DNA from 3 places in the Allobosea spartocytisi genome. Region 2 is predicted to be linked to each of the others. Evidence: riboswitches for the same ligand, from Rfam matches in the RefSeq annotation. Region 2 holds a riboswitch; each other region holds the start of a gene.

The links. Region 2 has a riboswitch for cobalamin ahead of IED13_RS27775 (ABC transporter substrate-binding protein). Riboswitches for the same ligand answer to the same signal wherever they lie in the genome.
Region 1: it holds a riboswitch for cobalamin, as region 2 does, so the genes downstream of both, IED13_RS05650 (CbtB domain-containing protein) here and IED13_RS27775 (ABC transporter substrate-binding protein) in region 2, are expected to answer to the same signal.
Region 3: it holds a riboswitch for cobalamin, as region 2 does, so the genes downstream of both, IED13_RS21125 (GNAT family N-acetyltransferase) here and IED13_RS27775 (ABC transporter substrate-binding protein) in region 2, are expected to answer to the same signal.

What each region holds. Positions count from the first base shown of each region.
Region 1 is NZ_JACXWY010000003.1:57,973-64,998, forward strand. It holds gene cbiB (adenosylcobinamide-phosphate synthase CbiB) at 1-429, shown strand, start outside; gene IED13_RS05630 (acyl-CoA dehydrogenase family protein) at 434-2,089, opposite strand; gene IED13_RS05635 (TetR/AcrR family transcriptional regulator) at 2,086-2,706, opposite strand; gene cobO (cob(I)yrinic acid a,c-diamide adenosyltransferase) at 3,002-3,610, opposite strand; gene cobU (bifunctional adenosylcobinamide kinase/adenosylcobinamide-phosphate guanylyltransferase) at 3,624-4,142, opposite strand; cobalamin riboswitch at 4,325-4,510, shown strand; gene IED13_RS05650 (CbtB domain-containing protein) at 4,548-4,724, shown strand; gene IED13_RS05655 (CbtA family protein) at 4,737-5,480, shown strand; gene IED13_RS05660 (DUF1636 family protein) at 5,522-5,911, shown strand; gene cobW (cobalamin biosynthesis protein CobW) at 5,916-6,971, shown strand; gene cobN (cobaltochelatase subunit CobN) at 6,981-7,026, shown strand, end outside.
Region 2 is NZ_JACXWY010000041.1:13,167-20,192, reverse strand. It holds gene IED13_RS27785 (Wzz/FepE/Etk N-terminal domain-containing protein) at 1-1,313, opposite strand, end outside; gene IED13_RS27780 (DUF3102 domain-containing protein) at 1,443-2,159, opposite strand; cobalamin riboswitch at 2,739-2,948, shown strand; gene IED13_RS27775 (ABC transporter substrate-binding protein) at 3,167-4,198, shown strand; gene IED13_RS27770 (FecCD family ABC transporter permease) at 4,195-5,238, shown strand; gene IED13_RS27765 (ABC transporter ATP-binding protein) at 5,249-6,031, shown strand; gene IED13_RS27760 ((2Fe-2S)-binding protein) at 6,453-6,920, shown strand; gene IED13_RS27755 (xanthine dehydrogenase family protein molybdopterin-binding subunit) at 6,938-7,026, shown strand, end outside.
Region 3 is NZ_JACXWY010000016.1:37,894-44,919, reverse strand. It holds gene IED13_RS21140 (amidohydrolase family protein) at 1-560, shown strand, start outside; gene IED13_RS21135 (ZinT family metal-binding protein) at 901-1,524, opposite strand; gene IED13_RS21130 (GTP-binding protein) at 1,707-1,871, opposite strand; gene IED13_RS21125 (GNAT family N-acetyltransferase) at 2,060-2,611, opposite strand; cobalamin riboswitch at 2,585-2,781, opposite strand; gene IED13_RS21120 (TetR/AcrR family transcriptional regulator) at 2,875-3,516, opposite strand; gene IED13_RS21115 (cyclase family protein) at 3,649-4,431, shown strand; gene kce (3,5-dioxohexanoate:acetyl-CoA acetone transferase) at 4,455-5,381, shown strand; gene IED13_RS21105 (SMP-30/gluconolactonase/LRE family protein) at 5,392-6,411, shown strand; gene IED13_RS21100 (ABC transporter substrate-binding protein) at 6,482-7,026, shown strand, end outside.

The sequences.
Region 1 (7,026 bases), on a different contig from region 2:
ATCAACACCGCCGATTCGATGATCGGCCACCGCACGCCGCGCCATCTCGCCTTCGGCTGGGCGGCGGCGCGGCTGGACGACCTCGTCAACCTGCCCGCTTCGCGGCTGACGGCGCTGCTGCTGGTGGCCTCCGCCGCTCTCGACCGGACAGCCGATGCCCGCAATGCCTGGCGGGCCGTGCGGCACGACGCGGGCAAGCATCGCTCGCCCAATGCCGGCTGGCCGGAGGCGGCCATGGCCGGCGCGCTGGGCCGGCGCCTCGCCGGCCCGCGCGTCTATGGCGAAACCCGCGTCGAGGACCACTGGATGGGCGATGGCAGGGCCGAAGCGAATGCGACCGATATCAGGCGAGCGCTGCGGCTCTACCGCCGCTCCTGCGGCCTGCTCTGGGGGCTGGCGGCGCTGCTCGCGGCAACAGCCATCCTGTGACCGCCTAGTTGGGAACGGGCACGGCTCTCCCCGCGATCGCCTGCAGATCGGCGCCCTGCGGCAGCGAGCCGAAATGTCCCGACCAGCCGCCGGCCAGCCGCGAGGCGACGAAGGCGTCGGCGACCGCATGCGGCGCGTGGCGGATCAAGAGCGAGGCCGACAGGGCCAGCGCCATCCGCTCGACGAAGCGTCGTGCCAGATGCTCGTGCCTGAGCACATCGACGAGATCGGTCTCCAGCTCGGTCAGGAAGGCGTCGTAGCGCGGATCGTTGCCGCGGGCGGCGCGCAATTCGTCGAGCAGGGCCGGCACGCAATCGGGATAGCGGCGGATCGAGCGGAGCACGTCGAGGCAGACGACATTGCCCGTGCCCTCCCAGATGCCGTTGAGCGGCGCCTCGCGATAGAGCCGCGCCATCAGATGGTCCTCGATGAAGCCGTTGCCGCCATGGCATTCCAGCGCTTCGGCGACGACCGGCGTGACGCGCCTGCAATTCCAGTATTTCGCGATCGGCGCGCCGATGCGGCCGAGCAGCTTCTCGGCCTCGCTCTCGCCTTCGCGATCGAGCGCATGGACGAAGCGGAAGGCGAGCCAGGCGGAGGCCTCGGCCTCCAGAGCGAGGTCAGCGATCACATTCGTCATGATCGGCTGGTCGATCAGCGCCTTCTGGAAGGCGCGGCGATGCGCGGTGTGATGCGCGGCCTGCGCCACCGCATGGCGCATCAACCCGGCCGAGCCGACGGCGAAATCGAGGCGGGTATAGTGGTTCATCTCCAGCCCGGCGCGGATGCCGTGACCGGGCTCCCCGATGAGGTGGGCGAGGACGCCGCGGAACTCGACCTCGGAGGAGGCATTCGACTTGTTGCCGCACTTGTCCTTGAGCCGCTGGATCTGCAGCCGGTTGCGCGAGCCATCCGGCAGCCAGCCCGGCGCGACGAAGCAGGAGACCCCCTCCTCCGTCCGCGCGAGCGTCAGGAAGACGTCGGAATGCGGGACGGAAAAGAACCATTTATGGCCGGTGAGCGAGTAGGTGCCGTCGGCATTGCGCGTCGCGACCGTCTGGGTCTGGCGGAGATCCGAGCCGCCCTGCTTCTCGGTCATCGCCATCCCGACCGTGCCGCCGCGCTTCTGCGTGGCCGGCAAGGGGCGCGGGTCGTACTCCGACGAGATGACCAGCCGGCCGAACTCGGCCCAGCGCGCGGAATCGCGCTGCAGCACGGGAATGGCCGAATAGGTCATGCCGAGCGGGCAGCAGATGCCGTTCTCGCCCTGGTTCCAGAGATAGGAGACTGCGGCACGCGCCACCTGCGCGCCTTGGTGCGGCCTGGTCCAGCACAAGGAATGGAACTCATCGCGCATCGCGAGGCCCATCAATTCGTGCCAGGCCGGATGGAACTCGATCTGGTCGACGCGCCGGCCCCAGCGATCATGCGTGCGCAATTCCGGCAGGCTGCGATTGGCCTGCCGCGCCAGGTCCTGGACCGCTTGCGACCCGACATGGCCACCGACCACGCTCGCCTGCTCGCGGAACCAGCCGGCTCCGAAGCTATCGAGAATGCGGCCGAGAGCCGGATCCGCCGCGAAGGCATCGTAATCCGCCAGCGCCGGCGCCTGATTCAGCACCTCGTGCGTATCGTAGCCGTAAGCGTCGAGCGTGCTCATGTGGCCTGTCCTTCTCGGGAGATCAGCGCGGCGAGGGAGAGATCGGCGAGAGCCGTGGCAATCTCGCGGCCGCGCTCGGGCGTGATCGCGCGCTCCGGCGAGAGCGGGCCGATCAGCGCCTCCATGAAGCCACCGACGATCATCGCGGCCGCCGCGTCCGGATCGACGGGGCGAAAAGCCCCCTGCCTGCCGCCCTCGATGACGAGCGCGCGAAAAATGCCGGCGATCTCGCGGCGATAGTCAAGCCGTGTCGCGTCGACCGCCGGGTCGGCGGGCTCGGCGATCATCGACCAGGCGAGGCGGCGATTGGCGAAGGCGCGCCGGGCGAAAGCCTCGACCGCGGCGGTCAGGCGCTTGGTGACGGGAGCATCGCTCGCGGCGATCTCGCGCAGCACGGCGAGCTCGCGCGTCGAGACGATAGCGACGATCTCGGCCATCAGCTCGGCCTTGGAGGCGAAATAGGAATAGACGCTGCCGGTCGAGACGCCGCTGGCGGAAGCCACCGCGGCGATCGAGGTCTCGTGGAAGCCGACTTCGGAGACGATCCCGCGCGCGGCGGAGAGGATCGCCTCCCGCTTGCCGGCCTTGCGCGGTTGCTTTGGCGTTCCGTCGGCCATGCGGGCTCCGAATTGAACTTGAATTCAGATTCAATTTGAGAGCGAATGCCGCCCTCGTCAAGAGGCTCGGGAACTCCTCTCCTTTCCAGGAGAAGAGTAGGGGGAGGTGTTCGGAGCGAAAAGGTCGGCTTGAATCCAGCCGCGCTGTGAGCACTAGCGGAACTGGTCCGACTCCCACACCTCGCCCTGCCCTCTCCTTCCAGGAGAGGGATCCTCGCGCCTCGACCGGGACCTCCGAAGTCACGTCCCAGAAAGACGACGCTTCCGGCTTCCCGTGCCAACCTGCGAGGCAACGTTAGAACTCGATCCCTTCCTGCGCTTTCACGCCGACGGCGAAATGATGCTTCACCAGCGTCATCTCGGTGACGAGGTCGGCCGCCTCGATCAGCTCTGGCTTGGCGTTGCGGCCGGTAACGACGATGTGGAGGTCCGGCCGGCGGGCGCGGAGCACCTCGACCGCCTCGGCGAGCGGCAGATAGTCGTAACGCAGGGCGATGTTGAGCTCGTCGAGCACCAACAATCTGATCTTGGGATCGGCCATCAACTCCCTGGCCTTGGCGAAGGCGCGCTCGGCGGCGGCGATGTCGCGGGCCTTGTCCTGCGTCTCCCAGGTGAAGCCCTCGCCCATGCTGTGCCAGCTCACCTGATCGCCGAAGGCTTCGAGCGCCCGGCGCTCGCCGGTCGACCAGGCGCCCTTGATGAACTGCACCACGCCGATGCGCCAGCCATGGCCGAGCGCGCGCAGGATCAGGCCGAAAGCCGCCGTCGACTTGCCCTTGCCGGGGCCGGTGTTGACGATCAGGAGCCCCTTCTCGAGCGTCTTGGAGGCGACCTCGGCGTCCTGCACCGCCTTGCGCTTCTCCATCTTCGCCTTGTGGCGGGCGGCATCTTCGCTGTCGGTCATCTTTTCATCCGCATCATTTCACGCGCATCGGCAATCCGGCGACCATGAAGACCACGCTGGCAGCGCGCGCCGCAAGCGCCTGATGCAGCCGCCCGGCCTCGTCGCGGAAGCGGCGGGCGAGCGCGTTCTCCGGCACGATGCCGAGGCCGACCTCGTTGCCGACCAGAACGAGCGGGGCGCAGACGCGCTCGCAGGCAGCGATCAAGGTTTCCCGGGCGGCGGCCGTATCATGCTCTGCGAGGATCAGATTGGTGAGCCAAAGCGTCAGGCAGTCGACCAGGATCGGACGGCCCGCCGGCTGGGCGGCGATGGTCTCGGCCAGATCGAGCGGTGCATCGACCGTCTGCCAGCCGGCGGGCCGGCGGGCGCGATGCTCGGCGATGCGCTCGCGCATCTCGTCGTCATAGGCCTGGGCCGTGGCGATATAGCTCCAGGGCGCCGGCAACGCCTCGATCAGCGCCTCGGCATGGCGGCTCTTGCCGGAACGGGCGCCGCCAAGGACGAGGGTGAGATGGGGGATTTCTTTCTGCATCGCATCGGCCGCTGGTTTCACGAGCCCTCATCCTGAGGAGCCGCGTGAGCGGCGTCTCGAAGGATGTTCCAGAAAGCTCCGGAACCATCTGGAGCATCCTTCGAGACGCGCCTGCGGCGCTCCTCAGGATGAGGGCTCGCGGATGACACGTCCTTTGCATTGCACAGCAGTCCGCCGAAGGCTAATGATCGTCGCTGACGGTGCCTCCGCGAGGAGGTGAAAAGGGAACGCGGTGCGAGACCGCGGCTGCCCCCGCAACTGTAAGCGGATGTCCTTCGCCATCGGCCACTGGAGCGCACGCTCCGGGAAGGCGGCACAAGGGCGCCAAATCCGCGAGCCAGGAGACCTGCCGTCGACCCGCAACGATCCAACCGGCTGCCGGCGGGGCGGCTACGGAGAACAGTCATGAATACCGTTTCGGTTTCCACCTCACAGATCAGCGTCTCGGAGCGGGTGAAGGCAGTCGCCGCCGCCCTCATCGTCGGAATCGCATTGGTCTATACGACCGGTTTCGCGGCCTCGACGAATGTCCACAACGCCGCGCACGACACCCGCCACGGCCTCGCCTTTCCCTGCCACTGAGGGAAAGCCATCATGGTCACGCGCGTTCTCACGGTCAGCATCCTGGCCGGGCTCCTGGCTGGCTTGATCGTCGCCGCCCTGCAGCATGTCACCACCACCCCGCTGATCCTCAAGGCGGAAACCTATGAAAACGCCATGCGCGACGGAGCGAGAGCGCATCTCGCCTTCGCGCAGGGCGAAGCCCGCATCATCCTCGCCCATGGCGGCGCCGATCACGCCGAAGGGGCGGAGCATGACGAATGGAAGCCGCAAGACGGTGCCCAGCGCATGCTCTTCACCAGCGTCGCCACCATCGGCACCGCGATCGGCTTCGCGGCGCTGCTGCTGGCCGGCATGCTCGCGGCGGGCGACAGCATCGACCCGCGCCGCGCGCTGATCTGGGGCGCCTGCGGCTTCCTCGCTTTCGGCCTCGCGCCGGGAATGGGGCTCGCTCCGGAACTGCCGGGAGCCGCCTCGGCCGCCCTGCAGGCGCGCCAGCTCTGGTGGCTCGCGACCACCATCGCCACCGCGATCGGGCTGTTCCTGTTCCTGCGCTACGAGGCGCCCTGGCTCAAGCTCCTGGCCGTCGTCGTGATCCTGCTGCCGCATCTCGTCGGGGCGCCGCATGCGCCGACGCCGGAGAGCAAGGTGCCGGCCGAGCTCGCCGCGCATTTCACCTCGCTGTCGCTCGGCATCCAGGCCGCGCTCTGGCTGGTCACCGCCTTCATGGTCGGCACGCTCTGGCCCTGGATGAGCCGCCGCGCGGCTGCGGCCTGAGGATAGCGGTGCCTTCGGGCGCCGCGCGAAAGGCAAACCAGATGTCCGAGGGCGACCTCACCATTCATGTCTGCACGGCCTGCCGCCGTGCCCGCGCCGACCTCCCCGATGGTTACGACCAGCCGGGGCTGGCGCTGGCCGAACGCCTCGCCGCTCAGCTCGCAGCCAAGGGTAGCACGATCCCCGTGCTGCCCGTCGAATGCCTCGCCGTCTGCAAGCGGCCCTGCACCATCGCGCTCAGCGCCGACGGCAAATGGACCTATCTGATCGGCGACCTCGACACCGACACCCATCTCGACGAGATCGTCGGCGCGGCGGAGGCCTATGCCGCCAGCGCCAACGGCATCGTTCCCTGGAAAGAACGACCGCAGTCCTTCCGCAAGGGCGTGGTCGCGCGCGTGCCGCCTTTGCCGGCGCGCCAGCAAGGATGACATCATGAACGCTCCGCAGACCGCCAATCTCGGCAAGACGCCCTGCACGATCATCACCGGCTTCCTCGGCGCCGGTAAGACGACGCTGGTGCGCCACCTCCTCGAAAACGCGCAGGGCAAGAAGCTCGCCGTGCTCGTCAACGAATTCGGCGATCTCGGCTTCGACGGCGAATTCCTCAAGGGCTGCGGCATCGCCGGCTGCAGCGACGAGGACGTGGTCGAGCTGCCGAATGGCTGCATCTGCTGCACCGTCGCCGACGATTTCGTGCCGGCGCTGGAGAAGCTGCTGAATCGGCCGAACCCGCCCGAGCATATCCTGATCGAGACCTCCGGCCTCGCCCTGCCGAAGCCGCTCGTCACCGCCTTCAACTGGCCGGCGATCCGCTCGCGCGTCACGGTCGACGGCGTCATCGCCGTGGTCGACGGGCCGGCCGTGGCCGAGGGCCAGTTCGCCGATGATCCGGAGGCACTCGCGGCACAAAAGGCGGCCGACGCCTCCGTCGAACATGACAACCCGCTGGAGGAGGTGTTCGAGGACCAGATCCTCTGCGCGGATCTCATCCTGCTCAACAAGAGCGACCTCGTCGACGAGGCCGGTCGCGCGCGGGTCAAGGCTGAGATCGCCGAGCATCTGCCCAAGGCAATCAAGATCGTCGAGACCTCCCATGGCAAGGTCGAGCCGGCGCTGATCGTCGGCCTCGGTGCCGCGGCCGAGAGCGATCTCGCCGCCCGCCCTTCGCATCACGGCGAGGGCGAGCACGATCACGACCATGACGATTTCGACTCGGTCGCCGTGCCGCTGCCGGCGGGCCTCACGCCGGAGGAACTGACGGCGCGCGTCGCCAAGGCAGCCGAGGCCGAGGGCGTGCTGCGCCTCAAGGGCTTCACCGCCGTGCCAGGCAAGCCGATGCGGCTCGTGGTGCAGGGCGTCGGCCGGCGCGTCGGCCATCATTTCGACCGGCCCTGGGCAACGAGCGAAGCCCGCGACGGGCGCCTCACCGTGATCGGGCTCAAGGGCTTCGATCTCAAGGCCGTGGAAGCGGCTCTCGCGGGGGCGTAACATCGGCCGATGCATCTTCTCCCGACCAGCGAGATCAGGCTCGACGATGGCGAAG
Region 2 (7,026 bases):
CGAAACTCGGGACCGCGTTCGAGGGCCGGCAGGCAGACGACGATCAGGTCGTAGGCTGCCAGCGATGTCTGATCGCAATGCATCCACCAGTTGGCGGCGCCCTCGCCGGTGCCGGGAGGAGGCGTGATGAGAAGATCGGGTCCGTCGCCGCCATTGTTCCAGAGGCTGCCGCCGAGCGGCTGCGGCTGCGTCCCCGAGAATGCCGGCGCGGAGGACATCTCCCTCGCGGACGATCGCGACGTCTCGCTGCCGCCGGCCTCCACGAGCAGAACCTTCCTCTGGCTGCGCGCGGCCATCTGGGCGAGGTGCCGCGCCACGGTCGTCGCGCCATCTCCTGCGATCGAGGAGGCGACGCCGACGGTGCGTGCCTTGGCCGCCTCGATCGCGACCGTCGCCCGCAGAAGCGTTTGCGCCAGCAAGGCTTCAGGCAGGCGATCCTGGCCGGCACGCTGCCGAGCCTGGCTCGAAATCGCGGGCTTGCCGCTTTTGAACAAGGGGATCGCGCCGATGCACTCCAGGCCGAAACGCTGAATCTGCGCGGCACTGCGGATCGTCTTGTCCCGGAAGTCGAGAAACAGCGCCAGCGCCGCCCCGATCACCACTCCGGCCATGACCGTAGCCATGATGATCAGGATCTTCCGCGGTCCGTTGGGCTTGTCCGGAGCGAGCGCCGGCGTCATCACATAGACGCTGGGTCCCAGCCCCTGCAGCCGCTCGCGCAGCAATGGCGAGCGCTCGCCATCCTGCTCCGCGTTGAGACGCGCCTGAAGCATGACCTGGCTGATGCCATTGGCGATGAGCGCGGACTTCTCCGGATCGGAGGTCGTGACGTCGACGAGGATCGTGTGACTGGTTCCGACCCGCTTGACCGCGATGCTCCTGGCGAGGGACTCGATGGCGGTTTCCTGCTTCGCGCGGCTCTCGTCGGAGGTTGCTGGCGACGTGCCGGAAAGCCACCGGGCGAGCCCCTGAAGCACCGTCGCCGCGGGAACGAACTCGGAATCCTCGGTCAGGTCCAGCGCCCCGACGACCTTAGCCAGGGTGCCGCGCGAGCGGATGACCTCGCTCTCGTTCTCGACCTGCGTGAGATCGGCGCGCCCGAGGGAAATGACGAGGTCGGGGCCGGGCTGAACTTCCTTCACATAGACCAGGAGCTGCGTCGACGCCGTATAGCTCGCTGGCCTCAGCACCGTGTAGAGCAGGCCAAGCATCGCCGCGAGACCGACACATGCGGCAATGAGCTTCCAGCGGCGGCGTAGGCTGAGAAGGCCGAATGTTGTGGAGGGCTGGCGCTCGTCAATATAGACCGACATTGGGCTTCCGATCTGTATCCACCGACCATTTGATGTCTTTGCAGGAACTCCGCTCCCTCAAAGACGGCGTTCGCAAGTCACACAACGCGAATACGCGGGCTGTAAGTCACGATAAAACTTCGATATTTTTCACTGCAGCTTTGCAGGAACGAATTCGCACGATTGATTCGTCGCTGTACTGGGCAAAGCCAATTCCAGATGCTCGGCGTCCACAACACGCGCCGCTCTCATCCAGACAAAGGCTCTGTTCCAGACCTCCCAGCTCATCTCCTCCATGATGAGCCCGTAATCCTCCGGGCTGAGCCGCCGCAAAATCAGCTCAGCCACCCTGCGGGCCCGGTCCGCGCCCGGGTCGTTTCGCCTCCCTTCGGCGGGCCCGTTAAGCTCGCGCGGGGGAAGAAACGACGAGGAGAATCCTTCCTGCGCCGGACGCTGCACCGCCTCCATCCTGGTCTTGCGCGTATCCACGACCTGCGAATGCAGCTCGCTGCGGGACACGCGCTCACCATTCTCGAGTCGCTGCAGGATGGTGGTGCGAACCGCCGGCGGGGTCGTCTTGGCGAGATAGACACGAAGCGTCGATGGAACCATCAGCGCGACGAGCTTCGCATTCGCATCGGAATCGGCGCCGCGCGCCAGCTTCATCAGGTCCTGCGCGGTCCTGATCTTGAACTCGCACGCCTTTTCGACCCATTTGACGAAGACCCCGTGGGGCAGCCGCTCCTTGACGCGAAGGAGCTCGCGGCCGATTTCCACAGCATGTTCGGTCGCAGCCCGACGCAGGACCTTGATCCTTTGAGCGGCATCCTGCAATTCTGTCGCGGAGAGCTGTGCATTCGGCAACACGGCTATACCCTCACTCAACCCACAGTACTATTCAGCTTACGCTTGGTGCACTGCACCGTGAAGCGAGCAAAGGGGTTCCCGTCGGCGCAAAGGGAGTAGCTCCTTGAGGCGACACGCGATCCGTTTACGACGCCGGCTCGGCGACAGAGATTAAATAAAAATCTAATTTATATCAGTTACTTATCATATTTTAGGAGAATCGGAGCTACCCCCGTTCCGCTCCGCGACAAGCGAAATGAGCCTCGCTTTTCGGAAGCTCCCGCCTGATGGCAGCTCGGCCTCTCTTCAGAAACATTACCTTACGTAAGTATCAAGACGGGATGCCGCGTGGCAGAAATCGCCGCAAGCGAGATCTTGGCTGCCGGAAGGTCACGCCCGCAGTGAACCGATCTCCTGGCAGGGCGAACCAGAAACCCGGGCAGCAACATAGCCAGTGACGCTGCGTCGAGCGGAGAAAGCCCGGACATCACACCGGTCTGCGAAGCCGCCGCGCCTGGGCCCCAGATCTACAGTGCCGTCGGCGTATCGACGTCGATCATGATGGTCCCGAACCGAGCTTGACGGTGCGGCACGACCTTATAGGTTGGACGTGATCGAGGTTCTCCAGATTCAGCCTGGAGCTAAGAGGGAATTCGGTGAGGCGCGTTGCGCCAAAGCCGAGGCTGCCCCCGCAACTGTAAGCGGCGAGCTCTCCGTCCATCGTCCACTGGCGCGTGCCGCGCCGGGAAGGCCGGGCGGAACCGGCGTCGACCCGCGAGCCAGGAGACCTGCCCCGGTCATCGAAGACGTCTTTCGGACGGGGTGTTCCGGAGGTGTGTGTCGGTGATGGCCGCGCGGCCGTTATCCGTCCGCATCCTGCGCAGCTCCCGCATCCGTCATCTCGGGGAGCGATGAAGTCCATGTTCATGAAGACCGCCGGCCGCGCTGTCGCGGGGAGCTTGACGGCTGCGCGCCGCTCGCCCTATCAGAAATGTAACAATGTTTCGTATAAGGCTTGCTCTGTGCCGATTGCGCGCCCTCTCGTCCGCCTGCTTCAATGGCCCGTCCTGGCATTCCTCGGCAGCCTGGCCGCGGGCGCGGCCGGCGCAGCGCCCACCCAGTACCCGCTGACCCTGGAGAACTGCCGCGAGACGATCACCTTCACCGCCGCGCCCAAGCGCGTCGTCTCAATCGGCCAGACGCAGACCGAGATCCTCTATGCGCTCGGCCTCGGCGATCGCGTCGTCGGCACCGCCGTCTGGTTCTCGCCCATCGCCAAGCCCTATGAGGCGGTCAATGCCAAGGTGAAGCGCCTCGCCGACAACGACCCCAGCTTCGAGGCGGTTCTCGCGCAGGAGCCGGACCTCGTCACCGCAATGTTCGAATGGCATGTCGGCCCCAACGGCATCGTCGGCAAGCGCGATCAGTTCGCCAAGGTCAAGGTGCCCACCTATGTCTCGCCGACCGATTGCGTCGGCAAGGACAATTCCGGCGGCGGCGACGGTGTGCGCACACAGATGTTCACGATGGAGCTGGTCTATCGCAACATCCGCGAATTCGGGCAGATCTTCGACGTGTCCGACCGCGCCGAGACGCTCGTCGCCGAGCTCAAGGCGCGCGAGGAGAAGGCGGTCCAGGCGGTGGCGGATGCAAAGGTCAAGGACGTGCCGGTCGTCGTCTGGTTCTCCAGCAAGGACATCAAGGGCGACGGCTTCATGGCCGGCAGGAACGGCGTGCCCGCCTACATCCTGTCGAAGCTCGGGGCGCGCAACATCATCACGACCAATGAGGAATGGCCGCTGGTCGGCTGGGAGAGCACCGCCGCCGCCAATCCCGCGGTCATCGTCACGGTGAAGATGGATCGCCGCCGCTTTCCGGCTGATGATATTGAGAAGAAGCTCGATTTCCTGAAAACCGACCCCGTCGCCAGCAAGCTCGACGCGGTGAAGAACAATCGCATCGTCATCATGGATGTCGGAGCGACCCGCGCCGGGCTCGATACGGTGGACGGCATCGAGACGCTCGCCAAGGCGATCGCCGGCTTCGGTCTGACTCCTTGAGCCACGCAGCCCACGGCCCGAACTGGCCGGCGCGGATCGCCGTCGCGCTGGTTTCGCTGCTGGCGCTCACCTTCGCGGTGGCGCTGGCGGTGACGATCGGCGAGATGCGCATCCCGTTGGAGACGGCGTTGAAGGCGCTCGGCAACGGGCTCTTCGGTCTCGACTGGCCCGTCAGCGCGATCCAGCAGGGCGTGATCTTCGACTATCGCCTCAGCCGGGCGCTGATGGCGGGGTTGTGCGGCGGCGCGCTCGCTCTCTCAGGCGCAATCCTGCAGGCGCTGCTGCGCAATCCCCTGGCGGAGCCTTACGTTCTCGGCATCTCGGCGGGAGCCTCGACCGGCGCCGTCGCGGTGCTGATCCTCGGCGTCAGCATCGGCGGCACGGCGCTGACGGTCTCGGCCGGCGCCTTCATCGGCTCCTGCGCCGCGCTCGCGGTGGTCGCGCTCCTGGCGACCGGAGCGGGCGGGGCGAGCGATCGCGTCATCCTCGCCGGTGTCGCCACCTCGCAGCTCTTCAACGCGGCGACCGCGACGATCGTGACGACGCTCGCCAGCGCCGAGCAGGCGCGGGGCGTGATGTTCTGGCTCCTTGGGAATTTCGGCGGCGTCCGCTGGCCCGACCTCTGGATCGCGGCGCCGGTCGCCTTCATCGGTTTCGGCATCTGCATGCTGCACGCCAAGGCGCTCGACGCCTTCGCTTTCGGCGTCGACGCGGCCGCCTCGCTCGGCGTCGCGGTCACGCGGGTGAAAATCGTGCTCTTCGCCACGACCGCGGTGATGACCGCCGTGATGGTCTCGATCGTCGGAACGGTGGGCTTCGTCGGGCTGATCATTCCCCATGCCGCCCGTTTCCTCGTCGGTTCCGGCCATGCCCGGCTTTTGCCCGCCTGCCTCGTCATCGGTGCGATCTTCATGATCCTCGCCGACATCCTGTCGCGCGTGCTGATCCCGCAGCAGATCCTGCCGATCGGCGTGGTCACCGCGCTGTTCGGCGCGCCGGTCTTCGCCTTGATCCTCTATCGCGCCAGGAAACCCAAATGATGGGGCCTACATGACGCTCGCGATGCGAGAGGTGCGCTGGGGCACCGCCGGCCGGATGATCATCGACGGGGTGACACTGCAGGCGGCGCCAGGCCGGGTGCTCGGCCTGATCGGTCCGAACGGCTCGGGCAAATCGAGCCTTCTCAGGCTGCTTTGCCGGTTGCGCAATGTCGCGAGCGGCGTCGTCATGCTTGATGGGCGTGACATCGCCGGCGTGGCGCGGCGCGATCTCGCGCGCCGCCTCGCCTTCGTGGAGCAGCAGGCGACGACCGAGATCCAGCTGTCCGTCTGCGACGTCGTCCGCCTCGGCCGCACGCCGCATCGCGCAGCGCTGGCATCCTGGAGCGCGGCGGACGAGGCGGCGGTGAACGAAGCGCTGGCGCGGGTCGGGCTCGCGGAGCGGCACGACCAGTCCTGGCATACGCTGTCGGGCGGCGAGCGCCAGCGGGCCCATATCGCCCGGGCGCTGGCGCAGGAACCGAGCGAGCTGATCCTCGACGAGCCGACCAACCATCTCGACATCCAGCACCAGCTCGCGATCCTCAACCTCATCCGCCGCCTCGGCATCACCTGCATCATGGCGCTGCACGATCTCAACCTCGCAGCGATGTTCTGCGACGAGATCGCGCTGCTGCATGAGGGGCGGCTGGAAGCGGCGGGTTCGCCGGACGAGGTCCTGACGAGCAAAACGATCCAACGCATCTTCGGCGTCGCGGTCGCGATCCGGCCCGGAGCGTCCGGGCGGCGCCACATCGAATACCTGATCGAGGCCGAGGGAAGAGAGCGGTCTTAATCGTTCCCGGCGCCCTGCGAGAGCAGGCCGCAACGCCATGTCGTTCGCGGGATCGAACGCGATCGACACATCGACCATATTGCGGGGCGGCCGCCTGACGACGTCACGCAGCCTCAGGCAATCCCGAGGTTCACATCTGCGTGAAACACGCAACGGTGGCTGAGCACCCGCTATGCGGGCAGAAGCGTCCGAATTGCGCGGAGCAAAAGCCGTTTTCGCACGATACGGCGCTGCATTCGCTCTTCTGGCAGCGCTCACGAAACGTGATCGGCCGATGCTGGCCGTTGGCGCTGCCGGACTTCTGAGTTTCAATCATTCCACTTCAAAATTCCTCGGCATGCTCGCACGGCATCCTGAGGCTTCCGGCGAGGCGCGTTGGCTCTCTCGCCGTCCTGCTTGAACCGAACCGGGAGGGTTTACGGTGACGAAGCTGAATGTGAATGGCCGGACTCTGGACGTCGCAGTCGATGGCGACACGCCGCTGCTCTGGGTGATCCGCGAACAGATCGGTCTGACCGGCACGAAATATGGCTGCGGCGTTGCCCAGTGCGGCGCCTGCACGGTCCATATCGACGGCGTCGCCACGCGCTCCTGCGCGCTGCCGGTCAGCGCCGTGACCGAGGAGCAGAAGATCGTCACGATCGAGGGGCTCTCCCCTGACGGAACCCACCCGGTCCAGCAGGCCTGGATCAAGCACGACGTGCCGCAATGCGGCTTCTGCCAGAGCGGCATGATCATGACCGCGGCTGCGCTGCTGCAGGCCAATCCGAAGCCGAGCGAAGCCGACATCGCCAGCGAGATGACCAATATCTGCCGCTGCGGCACCTATGTCCGCGTCAAGGCCGCGATCCTCGACGTCGCCGCCGGCGGCCAGCTCGGCCGCGGTTGAGGGAAAGGAGAGCGATCATGACCGTCTTATCCGCCCCCCGTTCTTTCCGCCCATCCCGCCGCCACATCCTCGCCGGTTCGGCCGCGGTTGCCGGCGCCTTCACCTT
Region 3 (7,026 bases), on a different contig from region 2:
ACCGCGGCATCCCGATCTGCCTGGGGACCGACGAGGCGATCGCCGACGACGCCGTCAACATGTGGGCCGTCGCCAAGACGACCGGACTGGTCCACAACATCGCAGGTGCAGACTACGATGCCTGGCCGCGCGCCGGCGAGATTCTCGATTGCCTGCTTCAGGGCGGCGCCCGCTCCATGGGGTTGCAGGATGAACTCGGCGTCCTGGCCCCCGGACGGCTGGCCGACCTCGTCATGCTCGATCTCGACACGCTGCCTTTCACGCCGCTGAACGATCTGCGACGCCAGCTCGTCTATTGCGAGAACGGCAACTCGGTCGTGCTGACGATGGTTGCGGGCCGGATCGTCTGCGAGGGCGGCAGACTCCATACGATCGACGAAGCGGCACTGCGCCAGGAAGCCCGCGAAATCTTCGCGCGGCGCAAGCCAGCCCTCGAACAGGCCTCGGCGGTTGCGCAGCGCTGGCTGCCTTTCTATCGGGCAATGTATGCCAAGGCTGCTGCGGTCGATGTCGGGATGAACCGGTGGGTCGGCGATGCGGACTTGCCCTCGCCGGTCTGATCATGGACCTCCGAACGGCCACGAAGAAGAGAGACGGACGTCGCTCGCGCTCGCATTCCGCCAATAGCGGGCCAAGACGGCGCCGGGTCATCGTAGAAAAGATGACTCGGGAAAACCCGCGGACCTCGCCGCCATTGCGGCGTTGGTTCGCGATTCTGACCCAAGATGCGCGGGCCGGGCCGGCCGAGAATGATCGTCCCGAGCACGGTCAACGCGGCACGGCTCGAAATATCCTGCGGCATGTACCAGAACGGCGGTGCGCTCATTTGGGACTGGGCACGCGCTGTCGATAAGTTGCAATCAAGCCATGCGCGGATCTCCCGCACATGGGGCGACATCCTCAATGGGCGAGCATCTCCTTGACGATCTGCTGCCCCGTCAGCTCCGCGGGGTAGTAGGTCGGCCAATTGGTGAGTTCCTTCAGCAGCGCCGCGCGGTCATTGCCCCAATAGAGATGGAAATGCTCGGCGACCTCGGGAGCGATGTCGTGGTCGCTGAACTGGATGAACTGCGGCGCCGCGTCGTCGCCGCTCGCCTTCTTGAAGACGAAGCGCACGCCGCGATTGCCCTTTGCGTAGGTGAGGACCTCATAGCCGTCCGACACGTAATCGGCCTTCGCCGGTTGCTGGCCACGGGAGAAGGTGATGTTCGATCCCTTGATGACGATGCGGTCGACATCGGTCTTGTAGCCGGCCTCATAATACGCGCGGTATTCACTCGCGCTTTTGTCGCCCTGTTTCGCCTTTGCAACCATGACCGGGTCGAGCGTGCCATCCTTCAGGAACGGGTAGACCGACTGCCACTCGCCTTCCCAGTCCTCTAGCGTGCGTGGCTTGATCTGGTCGTCTTTGAAGTAGCCATTGTAGATCTGACTCTTCGCACCATGCGAGTGGCCGTGAAAATGGTCATGGCCCTTCGATTTGGCTTGACCGGATGGGCCGCAGAGGATGGCTCCAGCCATCATCAGTGCGCTGAGCAGCAAGAGCCGGCGGGCTCGGTTCACGGTCGTCGTCAGCATCGGCTTATGTCCTTCGGAGGCAACAGGAGGCTTTGGTCACGCGGCTTCGGTGCGCCGACAGGCAAGGGCAGGATCAGGCAGGTCGCGACAGAGCTCGGGCTTGAAGGCGATGGTCGGCGTCTCGCCACTCAGAGGTAGGCGTCGAGTGCCGCGCGGATCGCCGCCTCTTCCATGCCGGCGCCGATGAAGACGAGTTCCTGACGCCGATCGCCCCACACGGAATGCCAGTGACGGTTCAGGATTGCCTTCCACTCGCATGGTCCGGCCAGCGCAACCGCGACACAGCCGCCCATCAGAAGTCTATCGCTTCGGTCCGACAGACGGCGCCCGCAAGTGGCACGGTGAGGGGCAAGCGTGTGTCGGGAGATTGCATGGCGAAGCCGGTTCTGATGTCGGGCAGATCAAATGCAACGTTATATCATAACATGTCAAGTTCTGAGCTGACTGAATGCAGCTTCGCCCTGATGGCCTCAATCTTCCGTCACCCCCAGGGCAAGCGCTTATCGAAATGGGCTGTCCCGTCGCCATTGGCGAACTCGGCGAAGCCACGGCTGCGCCAGAAAGCTAGCGTCGCCGGCGTCTCCGCACTGGCGTGGAGATAGAGTGTGCGGAATCCCAGCCTGACCGCCTCGGCCTCGGCGAGATCGCTGAGCCATCCGCCAATGCCTTGGCCGCGCCGTTCGGCGGCGACGTAGACCCGCGCCAGTTGCGGGATCTCCCCAGCGTCGGGATAGCGATTGGCGAAGGCCTTCGCGAGGCCGGGCTTGCGGTCGAGGGTGTAGAGCGCCGCCGTCGCGACAATCCTGTCCCAATCGTCCCGCAGCACCCAGAAGACACCGCGGTTGGCGGCTGAGAACCAGCATGCCTCATCATCCGCGACCAGGCTATCGAGGTCGGCATGCCAGTCCTGACGATAATCGAAGCCATAGAACGCCTTGATGACATCGAGGCAGAACCGCCGAGCCTCGGCGCGGCGGTCGGCGGCCTCCTCGAGCGGGCGGGTGAGTCGGAGGCCGAGGGGCACATCGGTCATGGGTCGGGGCTGGGTCGACGCCTGATCCCCACCTTCCCAACAACGCTAAGGCGTCGTCAGTGGTCTATCAAGGACCGGCTTATCAGTTACAGTTGCGGGGGCAGCCGCGGCCTCAAACCGCGTTCCCTTTTAATCCGCCCAGCGGCGGAACTTGTTCCGGGAACGTTTCTAGCTTGGGGAGCTTGAATTGGGAAGCCGTGCGTATGCCTGCTTCCGAGTGGGATGCTGAGGTCGGCTCTTGGCGCATCGGAACCACTGCCGGCTTATTCGACCAGCAACCGATCGATGCCAGTGGCGCAGAAGCGAGTCAGGCGCTCCAGCAGAAGCTCCGCAAGGCCGGCGGGAGACAACGCCTGACGCTCGTCGTCGAGGCGCGCTGCGCGGTCGCCCGCCGCCATCGTCATGACCAGCGCCCCGACCATGAACAGATAGGCATCCACCATCGCCGCGCGCGAGGCCTGCGGGTAGAGCTTCGCGAACGCCGCCAGGAACTCCGTCGCCGTCGGGTCGAAATGTTCGGCAAGGACGCCACGCGCGGATTCGCGCGGATCGACAGCCTCTCGCGCCGTCATCATCGCGAAGGCCGCGCCTTGCACGCCCTCCGCGAAGCGCTGGCGCACCGAGGGGCCGATGAAGGCCTCGACCACGGCCCGGATATCGGGCGCCGGCGCGGCCATCGCCTCGTCGAGCGCCGTGCCGCGCGCCAGCGCCAACGCATCGGCCCGGCGGGCGAAGACGGCGCGGTACAGCGCCTCCTTAGAGCCGAAATAATAGCTGAGCTGCGACAGCCGCACCTCGGCCGCAGCGGCGAGATCGCGCATCGAAGCGCCGTCGGCACCGCCCCGCTCGGCGAATGTCCGCTCGGCTGCGTCGAGAATGCGCTCGCGCGTCGGAGCCGCTGCCATCGAATCCCTCCTGAGCAGCGCCCCTGCCCTGCGTGATTTGGCTCTTATCAGAAAGCGTGTTCTACGCTATTGGTCGGACGTTCGTCCAAATTTGTGCCGCCAGAGCATAACGGGACGTCAGGAGGAAACAGCATGATGCCAGCCGGGCGCCTCGTCGATCTCTCAATCCCGCTCGAAAACGACGTGCCCGCCGATCCGCCCTTCCAGAAGGTTCGGATCGATTACCGTACCCATGAGGGCACCGCGAAGGACATTGCCGCCGCATTCCCCGGCCTGAAGCCCGAACAGCTGCCGGAGGGCATGGGCTGGGCCGTCGAGCTCGCGACGATCTCGACCCATAACGGCACCCATGTCGATGCCCCCTGGCACTACCATCCGACGCAGGACGGCGGCGCCCCTGCCCTCAAGATCGATGAATGCCCGCTCGAATGGTTCCTGCAGCCCGGCGTGAAGCTCGATTTCCGGCACCTCCCCGACGGCCATGTCGTCACCCCCGGCGAGATCGATGCCGAGCTGGAGCGTATCGGCCATAAGCTCAGCCCGCTCGAGATCGTCGTCGCCAACACCCGCGCCGGCAGCCGCTATGGCGAGACCGACTACATCGATACCGGCTGCGGCTTCGGCCGCGAGGCGACGCTGCATCTCGTCCGCCAGGGCATCAAGGTCGTCGGCACCGATGGCTGGAGCTGGGACGCGCCGTTCAGCCATACCGCCCGCCGCTTCGCCGAGACCGGCAACGCCGCCCTGATCTGGGAGGGGCACAAGGCCGGGCGCGAGGCCGGTTACTGCCAGATCGAGAAGCTGCACAATCTCGAAGCCCTGCCGGCGACCGGCTTCATAATCAGTTGCCTGCCCGTGAAGGTGCGTAACGGCTCCGCCGGCTGGACGCGGGCCGTCGCCATCCTGCCCGCCTGAACCGACAATCAAGGGAGAAGCGCATGAGCAAGGTCATCATCACCTGCGCGGTCACCGGCGGCATCCATACGCCGACCATGTCCGACCATCTGCCGATCACCCCCGACCAGATTGCGGAGCAGGCCATCGCCGCCGCCGAGGCCGGCGCCGCGATCCTCCACCTCCACGCCCGCGCCCCCAAGGACGGCCGCCCGACGCCGGACCCGGCGGTGTTCATGGAGTTCCTGCCGCGCATCAAGCAGGCGACCGATGCCGTGGTGAACATCACCACCGGCGGCGGCCTCAACATGAGCGTCGAGGAGCGCCTTGCCGCCCCGCTCAAGGCAGCGCCCGAGATGTGCTCGCTCAACATGGGCTCGATGAACTTCGCGCTGCATCCGCTGGCGGAGAAATACAGCGACTGGAAGCACCCCTGGGAGCAGCCCTATCTCGCAGGCACCAAGGATTTCATCTTCCGCAACACCTTCGGTGACATCGAGCGCATCTACAAGATGCTCGGCGAGGGCCACGGCACCAAGTTCGAGCATGAATGCTACGATGTCGGCCACCTTTACAACCTCGCGCATTGCCTCGATCGCGGCTGGTTCAAGCCGCCGGTCTTCCTGCAATTGATCTTCGGCATTCTCGGCGGCATCGGCGCCGATCTCGACAATCTGATGTTCATGAAGCGTACGGCCGACAAGCTGTTCGGCAAGGACTATCACTGGTCGGTGCTCGCGGCCGGGCGCCACCAGATGGCCTTCTGCACCCAGGCCGCGATGATGGGCGGCAATGTCCGCGTCGGGCTGGAGGACAGCCTGTTCATCGGCCGCGGCAAGCTCGCCATCTCCAATGCCGAGCAGGTCGCCAAGATCCGCCGCATCGTCGAGGAGCTCGGCTACGAGATCGCCACCCCGGAGGAGGCCCGTGCCACGCTCGGCCTCAAGGGCGGCGACCGGGTGAATTTCTGAGGCGCCCGGCATGGCGCCTCGCCCCAACCCGCTCGACGGCTTCACCGTCGATCCCACCACGATCCGCTACATCGGCGAGGGCCTGCAGCGGCCGGAATGCATCCTGGCCGAGCGCGACGGCTCGCTCTGGAGCGCCGATGCGCGTGGCGGCGTCGTCCATATCCGGCCGGACGGCTCGCAAACCCTGATCACCCAGACGGCGAGCCGCGGCTTTGCCGAGGCGACCGACGAGGAGGCGCGCTTCGTCTCGGGCACGCTGCCGAACGGCCTCGCCTTCGCGGACAATGGCGACATCCTGATCTCGAATTTCGGCACCGACCGGCTGGAGATCATGACGCGCGGCGGCGAGACCCGCGTGCTGGTCGACACCATCGACGGCGCACCGATCGGCAAGGTCAATTTTGTCCTGCGCGACAGCCAGGATCGCATCTGGCTGACGATCTCGACCCGCACGAAGAACTGGATGAAGGCGATCAGTCCGAACGTCCGTGACGGCTATGTCGCCCTCTATGACGGCGGACGGCTGCGGATCGTTGCCGACGGCTTCGCCTTCACCAACGAGATCAGGCTCGATGCCGCCGAGAAATGGCTCTACGTCGCCGAGACCTGCGCGCGGAAGGTGACGCGGTTGCGCGTCCTGCCGGACGGCAGCCTGACCGACCGCGAGACCTTCGGGCCGGAGGATCATGGTGCCTGCATCGACGGCATCGCCTTCGACGCCCATGGCAATCTCTGGGGCACCCATGTCTTCACCGACCGGATCTTCGCGATCACGCCGGAAGGCGAGTTGCGCATCCTGCTCGACGATGACCGCGGCAGCACTGTCGGCAAGGCCTTTCTCGACGCCTTCGCCCGCGACGAGGCGACGCCGGAGCTGATGCTCGCCTGCGGCGGCACGATCGCGCCCTGGTGCGCCAGCGTCACCTTCGGCGGGTCGGACCTGCGGACTGTCTATGTCGGCAGCCTGAAGGGCTCGCGCATTCCGTATTTCCGCTCACCCGTCGCCGGCCTGCCGATGGCGCATTGGTAGGTCCGGCGCTGCGCGATCACATCACGCTTCAATCAGAACAGAATTCGCAGAATAGAATTCGGGAGGAACCATGAAACGCATCGTCTCCGCGCTCGCCGGCGTCTCGGCGCTCTGTCTCGCGACCGCAGCCCAGGCCGAAATCTCCGGCGGCACCGTCAAGATCGGCGTACTCACCGACATGTCCGGCGTCTATTCCGACATCACCGGCAAGGGCTCGATCGTCGCCACGCAGATGGCGGTTGACGATTGCCTGAAGGCGGAATGCGCCGGCATGAAGATCGAGGTCGTCTCGGCCGATCACCAGAACAAGCCGGATGTCGGCTCGACCATCGCGCGCGAATGGATCGACCGGCAGGGCGTCGACGTCCTTGCCGACATGTCGAACGCCTCGCTGCAGCTCGCCATCCCGCCGCTGCTCAAGGAGAAGAACCGCGTCGGCCTGTTCCCGGGCGGCACGGCCCGCCTGACCGGCGATGCCTGCCAACCCGACCATATCGTCCAGTGGATGTGGGACACCTATGTCCAGGTCGCCGGCGTCGCGAACTACCTGACCAAGCCCGGCACGAAATGGTTCCTGGTCACGGCCGACTATGCACTGGGCCACCAGCTCGAGGC